One region of the Streptomyces sp. CA-179760 genome, then DNA from elsewhere that is predicted to be linked to it. Evidence: predicted binding sites of a transcription regulator. Region 1 holds the regulator's gene; the other holds the start of a gene.
What was found. Region 1 encodes HspR, which represses chaperone genes until heat shock. Its sites were predicted from a motif close to TTGAGNNNNNNNNNCTCAA; they were not measured.

Region 1 (6,075 bases):
GTCGACGCCCTTGACCGTGCCGAACAGGGCGACGGGGAACAGCCACATCATCCATTCCCGGTTCCGCTTCCGGGCGGTCGGCCGGGTCGAGCGGCCGGGCCGGTACGGCGGCTGCAGCAGCAGCACCGCCGCCAGCACGGCCAGCGGCACGCCGAGCACCGCGCCCAGGAGCGCGGGGAGCGCGGCCCGGGCATCAGGGGTGTACGACACGAACTCGACCACGGGCAGCGGAATGTCGACTACGAGCACCGGAGCCAGGAGCACCGTCCCCGCCAGGGCGCCCAGCGCCACCGGGACGATCGCCTCGCCCACCGTGAACCAGGCCCGCGCACCGCTCGAGGCGCCCAGCGCCGCGAGCACGGCGGTACGCCGGTCCCGTCCGGCGGCACCGACCCGGGCCGCGATCACGACGAACAGTCCGGCGGGCAGCCCGACCATCGCGAGGTAGGCCCAACGGAACTCTGTGGCGCCGAAGTTGTACAGATGCTCACCGAGCGGAGGGGACCACGGGACGCCGAAACCGGACGCCTTGGTCATGCCCTTCGTGTCCAGCCGCTCCGCGGTGGGCCGCACATAGGCGAAGTACTCGCTCGGCGACTCCAGGCCGTCCTCGGCGATCGTGCCGACGGCCCTGCCGTACTCCGCGCGCACCTCGGACCCGGCGTCCCTGAGGGCGGGCGACAGCACGGCCTCGCCGCGCTCGGGCCAGCGGCTCAGTCCGGGCGGCAGAGGGGCGTCCGCCGTGAGCGGCTCGATGTAGACGACGTCGTACTGCCGTTCCCCGATGGTCGCGACCGTCGGCCGCCACAACACCCTGGCATCCGCGGTGTCACTCACCTGCGGCCAGCGGGTCGCGCTGCGCTCCGTGCGTCCGTCGAAGGAGGAAAGGGCGAGCAGGAAGCCGGCGACCGCGAGAACCGCCACGGCGGTCGCGGCGAGCAGCGCGTAGAACCGGATACGCCCGGCCTCCGCCGCCCCGGACGCCGCCCGGCCCATGCGCAGCAGTCGCCGGCGCAGTCCACCGCCGTTCATCGCGCCTCCTGCACCTGGACCAACTGCCCCTCGTGAAGGTGCAGTCGAACGTCTGCCCGACCGGCCACCGTGGGGTCGTGGGTCACCACGACCAGGGCGCACCCGTGTTCGCGCGGCGTGCCGAACAACAGGTCCGCCACGGCCTCGCGCTGCTCCCCGTCCAGGGCTCCGGTCGGCTCGTCGGCGAGCAGCAGTCCGGGCGTGTTCACCAGCGCGCGGGCCACGGCGACCCGCTGCCGTTCGCCTCCGGACAGGTCCTGCGTCGCCGCGGCCTCGGGCACCCCGAGAGCGGTGAGCAGGCTCTCCGCCCGGGAGCGGGAGTCGTCGACGGCGTCACCGGCCAGCAGGCTCGCGATCATCACGTTCTCCACCGGGGTCAGTTCGGGAAGGAGTTCGCCGAACTGGAAGACCATGCCGATGTGCCTGCGCCGGTGGGCGGCGAGGCCTCGCGCCGACAGCCGTGTGATGTCCTCGCCCGCCACTTCGACGCGGCCCGACCGGGGCCGGATCAGCCCCATGAGGCACATCAGCAGCGTGGACTTGCCGCTGCCCGAGGGCCCCATGACGGAGACGGACTGTCCGGCCCGCACGGTGAGGTCGACGCCGTCGAGCAGGCGTCGGCCGGAGACGCCGTAGACCACGTCGCTGAGGCACAGCACGGGCGGTGCGGGGGGTGGGGTCACGCGGGGCTCCCTCGGTCGAGACGGAATGACAACCGCACGGAAAGGAGCGGCGGTTCGTCGAGGCGCGGTGGGCGAGGCGGGGCGGAAAGAGGACACGCCTGACCGGGAGGGGCGCTCGGCCCCTCCCGGTCAGGCTGCGGGCCCGTCTCCGATGCGCACCGGTACACATCGGTTCAGGCCGGACCTACGCGTGCGTCACCGTCAGTCCGTGTACCAGCTGGTGTGCCAGTCCGGCAGGTTGTTGCGGGACACAGTGCCGCGGGCCTTGAAGATCTCGGAGGCCTTGCTGCTCTCGACGGTGCCGATGTTGCCGTCGTTGTCCCTGGGACCGTTCGGGCCGTCCTTGTTCCACAGGGTCAGCTTGTCGTCCGGGTGGGCGACGCGGTAGTACTCCGCCTTGACCCAGTGGTCGCTGCCCGTGTCCTTGATGTTCATGATCGAGCGGTCCGGGCTGCCCTCGGTCCAGAACCGGAGCTCCCCGTCGTAGGAGTGCGGTCCGATCTCGTACGCGATGGCGGGCGTCGCCGTCCCGAGCGCCAGGGCCGCGATGAACCCGACCCCCACACGTCGTGCGATTCTCACGTTCACGATGGTGCTTCCCCTCTCCCTGATGGTTGTCCCGTCCGCCGCGCGGTTCGGAAGGGACGGGAGCGCACTGCTGAAAGCGGTGCGGCCCCTGTTCCTCCAGACTGCCGGTCGGTGATCACCGGGAGAATCCACCCATCGGGGGGTATGCCACCCGAGCCCCGCCCGCACGGGGGCCGCCCGGTCGGGGGCCGCCCGGTCGGGGGGGGAGAGCCGGAAGGATCCTAGAGGCCAGGGAGCAGGGCGGGGGCCCTACTTGCGGAGGCCGATCGCCCGGCAAGCCGTCTCGTACTTGGCCGTGCAGATGTCCGACAGCTTGTAGATGTCGTCCGCGACCACCGTGTCCTCGATGTTCTTCTTCGTCAGCGCGACCACGGGCACCAGCTGGGCCGGGATGCCCTTGTGGGTGGGGCTGTCGACCTTGTCGCGGGTGAGGGCGGCGAACTGGATGTCCCGGCCCTGGACCTTCGCCACGGCCATCTCCGCCGCGTTCTCGGCCTCCTGCGGATACGACTTGTACACGCTCATGTACTGCTCGCCCGCGATGATCCGCTGCACCGCCTGGAGCTCCGCGTCCTGCCCGGTGATCGGCGGCAGGTCGCTCACGCCCGCGGCCTCCAGCGCCTTGATGATGCCGCCGGCCATGCCGTCGTTGGCGGAGTAGACCGCGTCGATGTTGTCCTTGCCGATCTTCTCGATCGCCTCGGCCATGTTGGCCTCGGCGTTCTCCGGCTTCCAGTCCTTGGTGTCGAAGGACTCGGCGATCGTCACCTTGCCGTTCAGCTCGGACATCGCACCCGCCTTGAACTGCTTGGCGTTCGGGTCGGTCGACGAGCCGTTCATCATGACGATCTTGTCGGAGAGGTTCGCGTCCTCGCCGATGGCCTCCAGCAGGGTGCGCCCCTGGACCTCGCCGACCAGCTCGTTGTCGAAGGAGATGTACGCCTCGATCGGGCCCTCGGCCAGCCGGTCGTAGGCGATGACCGGGATGCCGGCCTCCTTGGCCTTCTTGACGCCGCTCGCGATGGCCTGCGAGTCGACCGCGTCCAGCAGGACCACGTCGACCCGGTCGTCGATCATCTTCTGCAGCTGGCCCGCCTGCGTGTCGGCGTCCGCCTCGGCGTTGGCGTACTCGACGCGGCCCTTGTTGTCGGTGAGGGACTCGACCTTCGTCTTGATGATCGGGTAGTCGAAGTTCTCGTACCGGGTGTTCGCCTTCTCCGGGAGCAGCAGGCCCACCGTGATGTCGTTGCCCTTGGCCGGGCTCGCGTCGTCACTGCTCCCCGTCGCGTTGAGCGCGCCGCACCCGGCGAGCGTGACGGACATCGCGGCCGCGGCCACGGATATGGAGATACGACGACGCATGTCGGGAGCCCACTTCACGTGTGATTCGGACGTGGGCACAGCTTTGTGGCCCATGTGACTGAAAAGCCAACGCGGACGCGGCCCCCAGCGTCAAGCGGAAGCACTTAACGAGATGACAACACCACGCTCCGCGATCGTTGTGAAGACTCTGCGGAATCATCTCCAGGTTCCCCGCACGGGCCACCCATCGATGGGAGACCCAGCGAAACCGGGCCAAGACACACGAAAGGGGCCGGGAGTCGCCTCCCGGCCCCTTCCACAGACTGTGGACAGGCATTCAGTCCGGCAGTCAGTCCGACTGCTGCCGCTTCGGCCGCCACACCACCAGCGCGCTGCTCTGCTGGACCTCCTGGTACGGCACCAGGTCCCGGCGGTACGACGCGTGCACCGCCGCCTCGCGCTGGCGCATCGCCGCCGCCGCGCCGTCGAGCGCGTTCTGCAGCTCGGCCGCCCGGGCCTGGAGCGCGGCGACCTGGTTCTCCAGTTCGATGATGCGCTTGATACCGGCCAGGTTGATGCCCTCGTCCTGCGACAACTGCTGGACAGTGCGCAGCAGTTGGATGTCACGGGCCGAGTAGCGCCGGCCCCGGCCCGCGGTGCGGTCCGGAGACACCAGACCCAGGCGGTCGTACTGGCGCAGGGTCTGCGGGTGCAGGCCGGACAGCTGGGCCGCCACCGAGATGACGTAGACCGGGGTTTCCTCGGTCAGTTCATACGGATTGCGCCGACGACCGTCCATCTGCCTCATGCTCCCTTCGCGGCCTGGAACAGATCCGCCCGCGGATCCTCACCCGAAGTCGCCTCGCGATACGCCTCGAGTGCGTCACGAGCCTTCCCCGTCAGGTCCGTCGGAACACTCACTTCGACGGTGACCAGCAGGTCCCCGCGGGTGCCGTCCTTGCGGACCGCGCCCTTGCCCCGGGCGCGCATGGTGCGGCCGTTGGGCGTGCCCGGCGGGAGCTTCAGCGTGACGGGCGGGCCGCCCAGCGTGGGCACCCGCACCTCGCCGCCGAGGGCCGCCTCGGTGAAGGTCACCGGGACGGTGACGGTGAGGTTGTCGTCCTTGCGGCCGAACACCGGATGGGCGTCGACATGCACGACCACGTACAGGTCGCCCGCCGGGCCGCCCCGCTCACCGGGCGCGCCCTTGCCGCGCAGCCGGATCCGCTGGCTGTCGCTGACGCCGGCGGGGATGCGCACCTGCATGGTCCGTGAGGACTTGGCCCGGCCGCTGCCCTTGCAGACCTCGCAGGCGTGCTCCGCGATCAGGCCGCGGCCCTTGCAGTCCGGGCAGGGGTCGGTGAGGGAGAAGCCCCCGCCGCTGCCCCGGGCGACCTGCCCGGTGCCGACGCAGGTCGGGCACACGCGCGGTGTGCCGTTCTTGTCGCCGGTGCCCGAACAGGCCTTGCAGGGTGACTGCGAGGACATCCGCAGCGGGACCGTCGCGCCCTCGATCGCCTCGGTGAAGCTGAGCGTGACCTCGGACTCGATGTCCTGGCCGCGCCGCGGGTGCGTGCGCGTCCCCGCGCCCGTACCGCCGCGGTTGAACAGGCCCCCGAAGACGTCACCGATCCCGCCGCCGAAGCCGCCGGCTCCCTGGCCCCCGCCCTGGGCGCCGCCTCCGAAGAGGTCGCCCAGGTCGAAGTTGAAGTTGCCGCCGCCCGCGCCGCCCGGCCCCGGGCGGAAGCCACCGCCCGCGAAGAGGGCGCGTGCCTCGTCGTACTCCTTGCGCTTCTTGGGGTCGCCGAGAATGTCGTTGGCCTCGGAGATCTCCTTGAAGCGCTCCTCCGCCTTGACGTTTCCCGTGTTGGCGTCCGGGTGGTTCTCGCGGGCGAGCTTCCGGTACGCCTTCTTGATCTCGGCCTCGGTGGCGTCCTTGGGGACGCCGAGGACCTTGTAGTAGTCCTTCTCGATGAAGTCCTTGGTGCTCATCCTCGACGCCCCTCCTTCCTGTCGTCCGATATGACGTCAGCCCTCGTCCGGGCCACCGCTCTCCTTGTCGTCGGCGTCGGCGGACTCGTCCGCCTTGACCGTCTGTGCCCCCGGCTGGGGTTCGGCCACAGCCACCCGCGCGGGGCGGATGGTGCGCTCGCCGATCCGGTACCCGGGCTGCAGAATCGCCACGCACGTCGTCTCGGTGACGTCCGGTGCGTAACTGTGCATCAGGGCTTCGTGGATCGTCGGGTCGAAGGGCTCGCCCTCCTTGCCGAACTGCTGCAGGCCCATCTTCGCCGCGGTGCCCTCCAGCGACTCGGCGACGGACTTGAAGCCGCCGACCAGTTCGCCGTGCTCCCGCGCGCGGCCGATGTCGTCGAGCACGGGCAGGAGCTCGGTCAGGAGGTTCGCGATGGCGATCTCCTTGACCGCGATCCGGTCGCGCTCGACCCGGCGGCGGTAGTTCTGGAACTCG
Region 2 (6,075 bases), 1.3 Mb from region 1:
CCAGCAGCGTCTCCACCAGCCGGCCGAGCCGCTCGGTCTGCTTCAGGGCCGTGCGCATCGTCTCCGGGTCGGCCTGGGTGACGCCGTCGACGATGTTCTCCAGCACCGCGCGCAGCCCCGCGATGGGCGTGCGCAGCTCGTGCGAGACGTTCGCCACCAGCTCCTTGCGCTGGCGGTCCTGGGCCTCCAGCTCGTCGGCCATGGCGTTGATCGTCACCGCCAGGTCGCCCAGCTCGTCACGGCGGTTGTCCCGCACCCGGCGGGTGTAGTCGCCCTGCGAGATGGAGCGGGCCACGGCGGTCATCTCGTCCAGCGGCGCGGTGAGCGAATGGGCCACGAATTGCGTAATGAGGAGCGTGGCGATCATCGAGAAGACCGTGATGAAGCGCAGCTCCGTCTTCGTGTGCACCGCGATCACCGACAGGCCTGTGGTGATCAGTACCGAGATGACGACCAGCGCGCCCAGCTTGGTCTTGATCGAGAACGGGCTCACCCCGCCCCAGGGTTCCGGCTCCCCGGGGTTTCTCCGTGCGGCAGGCCCGCCGCTCATGGCGTCGGGGTCTCCAGGGCATAGCCCACGCCGTGCACCGTACGGATGCGCTCGGCGCCGATCTTCCGGCGCAGCGCCTTGATGTGGCTGTCGACCGTGCGGGTGCCGGAGGCGTCCGCCCAGTCCCAGACCTCGGCGAGCAGCTGCTCGCGCGAGAGCACCGCGCGCGGGGTGTTCGCCAGGCAGACCAGCAGGTCGAACTCGGTCGGCGTGAGGTGAACATCCTCACTGCGCACCCGCACGCGTCGCTGCGCGTGGTCGATCTCCAGCTCGCCGAGGCGCAGGATGCCGCTGCGCGGCGTCGCGGCGGCCAGCGCGGCCCGCTCCACACGGCGCAGCAGCACGTGCACACGTGCCGCCAGCTCCCGCATCGAGAACGGCTTCGTCATGTAGTCGTCGGCGCCGACGCCCAGACCGACCAGCATGTCGGTCTCGTCGTCGCGCGCGGTGAGCATCATCACCGGCACCGGCCGGGCGGCCTGCACGCGCCGGCAGACCTCCAGACCGTCGAAGCCGGGCAGCATGATGTCGAGGATCAGCAGGTCGGGCTGCCAGGCCTCGGCCGTGTCGACCGCCGCCGGACCGTCGCCCGCCGTTTGCACGAGGAAGCCCTCGGCGCGCAGGCGGGTCGCGATGGCGTCCACGATCGTGGCGTCGTCCTCGACGACGAGAACCCGGCGCTGTGCGCCCGGGGTAGCCGTCGCCGAACCGCTGTGGGAGGTCTGTGTCTGCTCCATCGCCCGCCCCTGGGGTGTGCTTTCCGGAATCAGTGGGGTGATTCCTTCTGACTGGCTATGCCTGCGCATGGTTGCGATTGACGCTTGAATGATCGGCGTCAGGGGAGCAGCGTACGGGGAGTCAGTACACCTTTGCTATCCAGGGCGGATGCCGAGGTGTACGACGTCGGGAACGCCCCGGGCAACCGGGATCTCTTCGGTACGCACCAGCTGGAACCCGGCATTCCGCAAGGTTTCTTCGAATTCCGGAGAGGGCTGGGCGGACCAGACCGCTAGTACCCCACCGGGTCTCAACACCCGGGCGCAGCTTGCCAGTCCGGCCGCCGAGTACAGATTCCCGTTGCCCTCCGTGACGGTCCAGCCGGGGCCGTTGTCGATGTCGAGGCACAGGGCGTCGAACGTGTCGGATGTCTCATTGACGTACGTCACGAGATCGGTTTCGACGATTTTCGCGCGGGGTCGGCCAAGGCTTCGGCGGAGAACGCGGAGAGCGGGCCGTCGAGATGCCATCCCACAATCGCGTGCTCGCGTTCCACGACCGCGATCCCTCCCCAGCGGGGGTCCGCCGCCGCGTGGGCGAGGGAGAAGCCGACGCCGAGTCCGCCGATCAGCACATCCGGGCGGGCCCGGCCGGCCAGGGCGTCCAGGGCCGCGTCGATCAGCCGTCGCTCCGAGCGGCCGTCGGAGGTGTCCATCAGGAAGCAGCCGTTCGCGATGATCTCCAGCCGGTCGCCGTGCCGTCGCAGCACGACCTCGCCGTGCGGGCCCTCGCGACGGTCCAGTACATCGGGCGGGTCGTTCGAGGTGGGCATCGGAGCATCCTGGCAGGTGCGGGGTGTCCTGCGCCAAGCATTACGGAGCGGCGCGGCGGACGCGGTGCGCGGCTCTCGGGTTGCTGTGAATCGGCTCTCGCGTGGCGCCGGTCACAGACAGTGGGGTAGGTGTACGCGAAGGCTGGGGCACGACGGAAGGAGCGCCCGCTGTGGAACGCAACGCGCCGCCCGACAAGACGGCCGTGACGGCGCCGGCGGGTGCGCCCGTTTCCGACGCGCCGGGGCTGCTGGACGGGGTTCCGAGGCAGCGGGGCCCGCGGGAGAGCCTGGACGCGGGCGTACGGGAGTCCCACCCGGTGCGGGAGCCCCGGCTCCGGACGCCGCCGCGGCCCTGGCGGCTGCTGCCCACGCCCACGGGTACGCCCTTCACCTTCGGGTACGCGGTCGTCCTCTGTGTCACCTCGCTGATCTCCGCGTACGCGGACCCCGCGCTGGTCCACGCCCTGCTCCAGGGCTCCAGCACCGATGTCGCGCACCTGGTACGGACGCCGGGGCTGGTGCTGGTCGGCAGCGCGCTGTGGGTCGCGGGCGGGGTGGCCTCGGCGTTCACGATCGGGTTCGTGCTGGTGCTGACCGCGCTGGAACGGCGGATCGGCGGCCTGCGCACGGCCGGTGTCTTCCTGCTCGGGCACGTCCTGGCCACCCTGGCGACCGAGGTCCCGGTGGGGCTCGCGGTGCTGGCCGGGCACCTCCCCGACAGTTCCCTGCACCGCCTCGACTACGGCGTCAGCTTCGGGGTCGCGGCCGGTACCGGCGCCCTGGCCGGCCTGCTCTCCCCCTGGCTGCGCGTGCCCCTGCTGGCCGTCTTCGGCGGAATGCTGCTCCAGGACCTCCTCGCCTTCACCGACCCGATGACGAACTGGGGCCATCTGATCGCCCTGGCCGTCGGCATCGCGACCTGGCCGGTGCTCCGGCGGTGGCGGGTGAAACGCGCTGTCGGGAGCTGAGAGCGAGGCTCGTCACGCCGGCGGGCAGTGCTTGGCGCTGGTCAGCAGGGCCACCGCCTCCCAGCCCAGTGCCTCGTGGAGCCCTCGTCCCGCGGGTGTCCCGGACAGGACGCCGGTCCGCGCCCCCTGCTGGAAGGCGGCGTTCCGCAGCGTCCGCATGACGAGGCTGCCGAGCCCTCTGCGGCGGTGGCCGGGGGCCGTCTCGATCTGGTCGGCGACGGCGGTCGCACCCGTCGGGGCGATCTGGCCGCGCGCCGCGAGCGAGCCGTCCGGCGCGGCGACCAGCACGCGCGTCACCCCGCCGCGTGACCAGGTGCGCAGCCGATAGCCGTAGGGAACGTCCGGAACGTCGTTCGCCGCCAGGGAGCCGTCATCGGACAGCCGGGCTCGGGGTCGATCCACCAGCTCTCGTCCAGCCAGCCGGTGACCACCGAGGGATCCCGGAACGCCTTCAGCCGGACCGCGTCGCCGGTCACTTCGCCGGCCACCTTGCGGACGGCCGTCTCGTCGAGATCCTCGCCCGTCGTGCCGAACACATGCCGTGTGACATGGCCCAACGCCCTGCCCCTTCTCCGCGTCCCGAGTGATCGCTCACAGCGAACGGCCTCGGGGAACATCCGGCGGCCCCCGTGCATTGAGTCGGCATAGCTCAACTTGACTGCCGAAGGGGAGATCATGGCTGCTGAGTCCAAGGCGTTCACATCGCTCACCCTGCCCGTGCTGCCGCTCGATGGCGAGGTCGTGCTGCCCGGGATGGTGGTCCCGCTCGATCTGAGTGACTCCGAGGTCCGTGCCGCGGTGGAGGCCGCTCAGGCCGCTGCCAGGTCAACGCCAGGAAAGCCCCGGGTACTCCTGGTGCCGCGGATCGACGGGACCTACGCCAACACCGGTGTCCTCGGCACCGTCGAACAGGTCGGAAGGCTCGCCGACGGCGATCCCGGTGCCCTGATCCGCGGCCGGGGCCGGGTGCGCATCGGGGCGGGGACCACGGGTCCCGGCGCTGCCCTCTGGGTCGAGGGCACCCACCTCGACGAGTCCGTGCCGGAGCCCCTGCCCGGCCAGGTCGCCGAACTGGTGAAGGAGTACAAGGCCCTCGCCACCGCCTGGCTGCGGGGGCGAGGCGCCTGGCAGGTCGTCGACCGGGTCCAGGCCATCGACGATGTCTCGGCGCTCGCAGACAACTCCGGCTACTCGCCGTTCCTGACCACCGACCAGAAGATCGAGCTGCTGGAGACCACCGACCCGGTGGCACGGCTGAAGCTCGCCGCCCAGCAGCTGCGCGACCACCTCGCCGAGCAGGACGTGGCCGAGTCCATCGCCAAGGACGTCCAGGAAGGCGTCGACAAGCAGCAGCGCGAGTTCCTGCTGCGGCGTCAGCTGGAAGCCGTCCGCAAGGAGCTGCGCGAGCTGAACGGCGAGCAGGACGGCGAGGAGTCCGACGACTACCGCACCCGCGTCGAAGCCGCCGACCTGCCGGAGAACGTCCGCGAGGCCGCGCTCAAGGAGGTCGACAAGCTGGAGCGGTCCTCCGACCAGTCGCCCGAGGGCTCCTGGATCCGCACCTGGCTCGACACGGTTCTGGAGATGCCGTGGAACGAGCGCACCGAGGACGCGTACGACATCCAGGGCGCCCAGGCCGTCCTCGACGCCGAGCACTCCGGCTTGGAGGACGTGAAGGAGCGGATCACCGAGTACCTCGCGGTGCGCAAGCGGCGTACCGACCGGGGCCTGGGCGTGGTCGGCGGGCGGCGCGGCGGTGCCGTGCTCGCGCTCGTGGGCCCGCCCGGCGTCGGCAAGACCAGCCTCGGCGAGTCCGTCGCCCACGCCATGGGCCGCAAGTTCGTGCGGGTCGCCCTCGGCGGTGTGCGCGACGAGGCCGAGATCCGCGGTCACCGGCGTACGTACGTCGGCGCGCTGCCCGGCCGTGTCGTCCGGGCCATCAAGGAGGCCGGGTCGATGAACCCGGTGGTGCTGCTCGACGAGATCGACAAGGTGGGCTCGGACTTCCGGGGCGACCCGGCCGCCGCCCTCCTCGAAGTCCTCGACCCGGCGCAGAACCACACCTTCCGGGACCACTATCTGGAGGTCGAGCTGGACCTGTCGGACGTCGTCTTCCTGGCCACCGCCAACGTGCTGGAGGCCATCCCGGAGGCGCTGGCCGACCGGATGGAGATCGTCCGCCTGGACGGCTACACCGAGGACGAGAAGGTCGTCATCGCCCGCGACCACCTGCTGCCGCGCCAGCTGGAGCGGGCCGGGCTCGCCGAGGACGAGGTCACCGTCGACGAGGGCGCGCTGCGCAAGCTCGCCGGTGAGTACACGCGCGAAGCGGGTGTCCGCAATCTGGAGCGGTCCGTCGCGCGGCTGCTGCGCAAGGTCGCGGCCCAGCACGAACTGGGCGAGCGGAAGCTGCCGTACACCGTCACGGACGGGGATCTGCGCGCACTGATCGGCCGGCCGCACCATGTTCCCGAGTCCGCGCAGGAGCCGGCTGAGCGGCGGACGTCGGTGCCGGGCGTGGCGACCGGGCTCGCGGTGACGGGAGCGGGCGGTGACGTGCTGTACGTGGAGGCGTCGCTGGCCGACCCGGAGACGGGCGCGGCCGGGCTCACCCTGACCGGCCAGCTGGGCGACGTGATGAAGGAGTCCGCCCAGATCGCGCTGAGCTTCCTGCGCTCCCGCGGTGCCGAACTCGAACTGCCGGTGGGCGATCTGAAGGACCGGGGCGTGCACATCCACTTCCCGGCGGGCGCGGTCCCCAAGGACGGCCCCAGCGCCGGCATCACGATGACCACGGCCCTCGCGTCCCTGCTGTCCGGCCGGCTGGTCCGCACGGACGTGGCGATGACCGGCGAGGTCTCGCTGACCGGGCGGGTCCTGCCGATCGGCGGCGTGAAGCAGAAGCTGCTGGCCGCCCATCGCGCCGGGGTCACCACCGTGATCATCCCCAAGCGCAACGAACCCGACCTGGACGACGTCCCGGCCGAGGTGCTGGACGGGCTCGACGT

Region 2: lon (endopeptidase La) is a predicted target of HspR. The motif match lies at 3,702-3,720, and genes of this name have one in related genera.

What each region holds. Positions count from the first base shown of each region.
Region 1 covers NZ_JBNJLZ010000001.1:5,230,082-5,236,156, reverse strand. Annotated here, with positions in the region: gene ACQEV8_RS23700 (hypothetical protein) at 1-1,032, opposite strand, end outside; gene ACQEV8_RS23695 (ABC transporter ATP-binding protein) at 1,029-1,715, opposite strand; gene ACQEV8_RS23690 (hypothetical protein) at 1,917-2,297, opposite strand; gene ACQEV8_RS23685 (substrate-binding domain-containing protein) at 2,553-3,665, opposite strand; gene ACQEV8_RS23680 (heat shock protein transcriptional repressor HspR) at 3,955-4,404, opposite strand; gene dnaJ (molecular chaperone DnaJ) at 4,410-5,597, opposite strand; gene grpE (nucleotide exchange factor GrpE) at 5,634-6,075, opposite strand, start outside.
Region 2 covers NZ_JBNJLZ010000001.1:6,508,052-6,514,126, forward strand. Annotated here, with positions in the region: gene ACQEV8_RS29750 (sensor histidine kinase) at 1-550, opposite strand, end outside; gene ACQEV8_RS29755 (response regulator transcription factor) at 547-1,287, opposite strand; partial or broken gene ACQEV8_RS29760 (spermidine synthase) at 1,423-2,099, opposite strand; gene ACQEV8_RS29765 (rhomboid-like protein) at 2,270-3,067, shown strand; gene ACQEV8_RS29770 (N-acetyltransferase family protein) at 3,080-3,355, opposite strand; gene ACQEV8_RS29775 (hypothetical protein) at 3,361-3,624, opposite strand; gene lon (endopeptidase La) at 3,743-6,075, shown strand, end outside.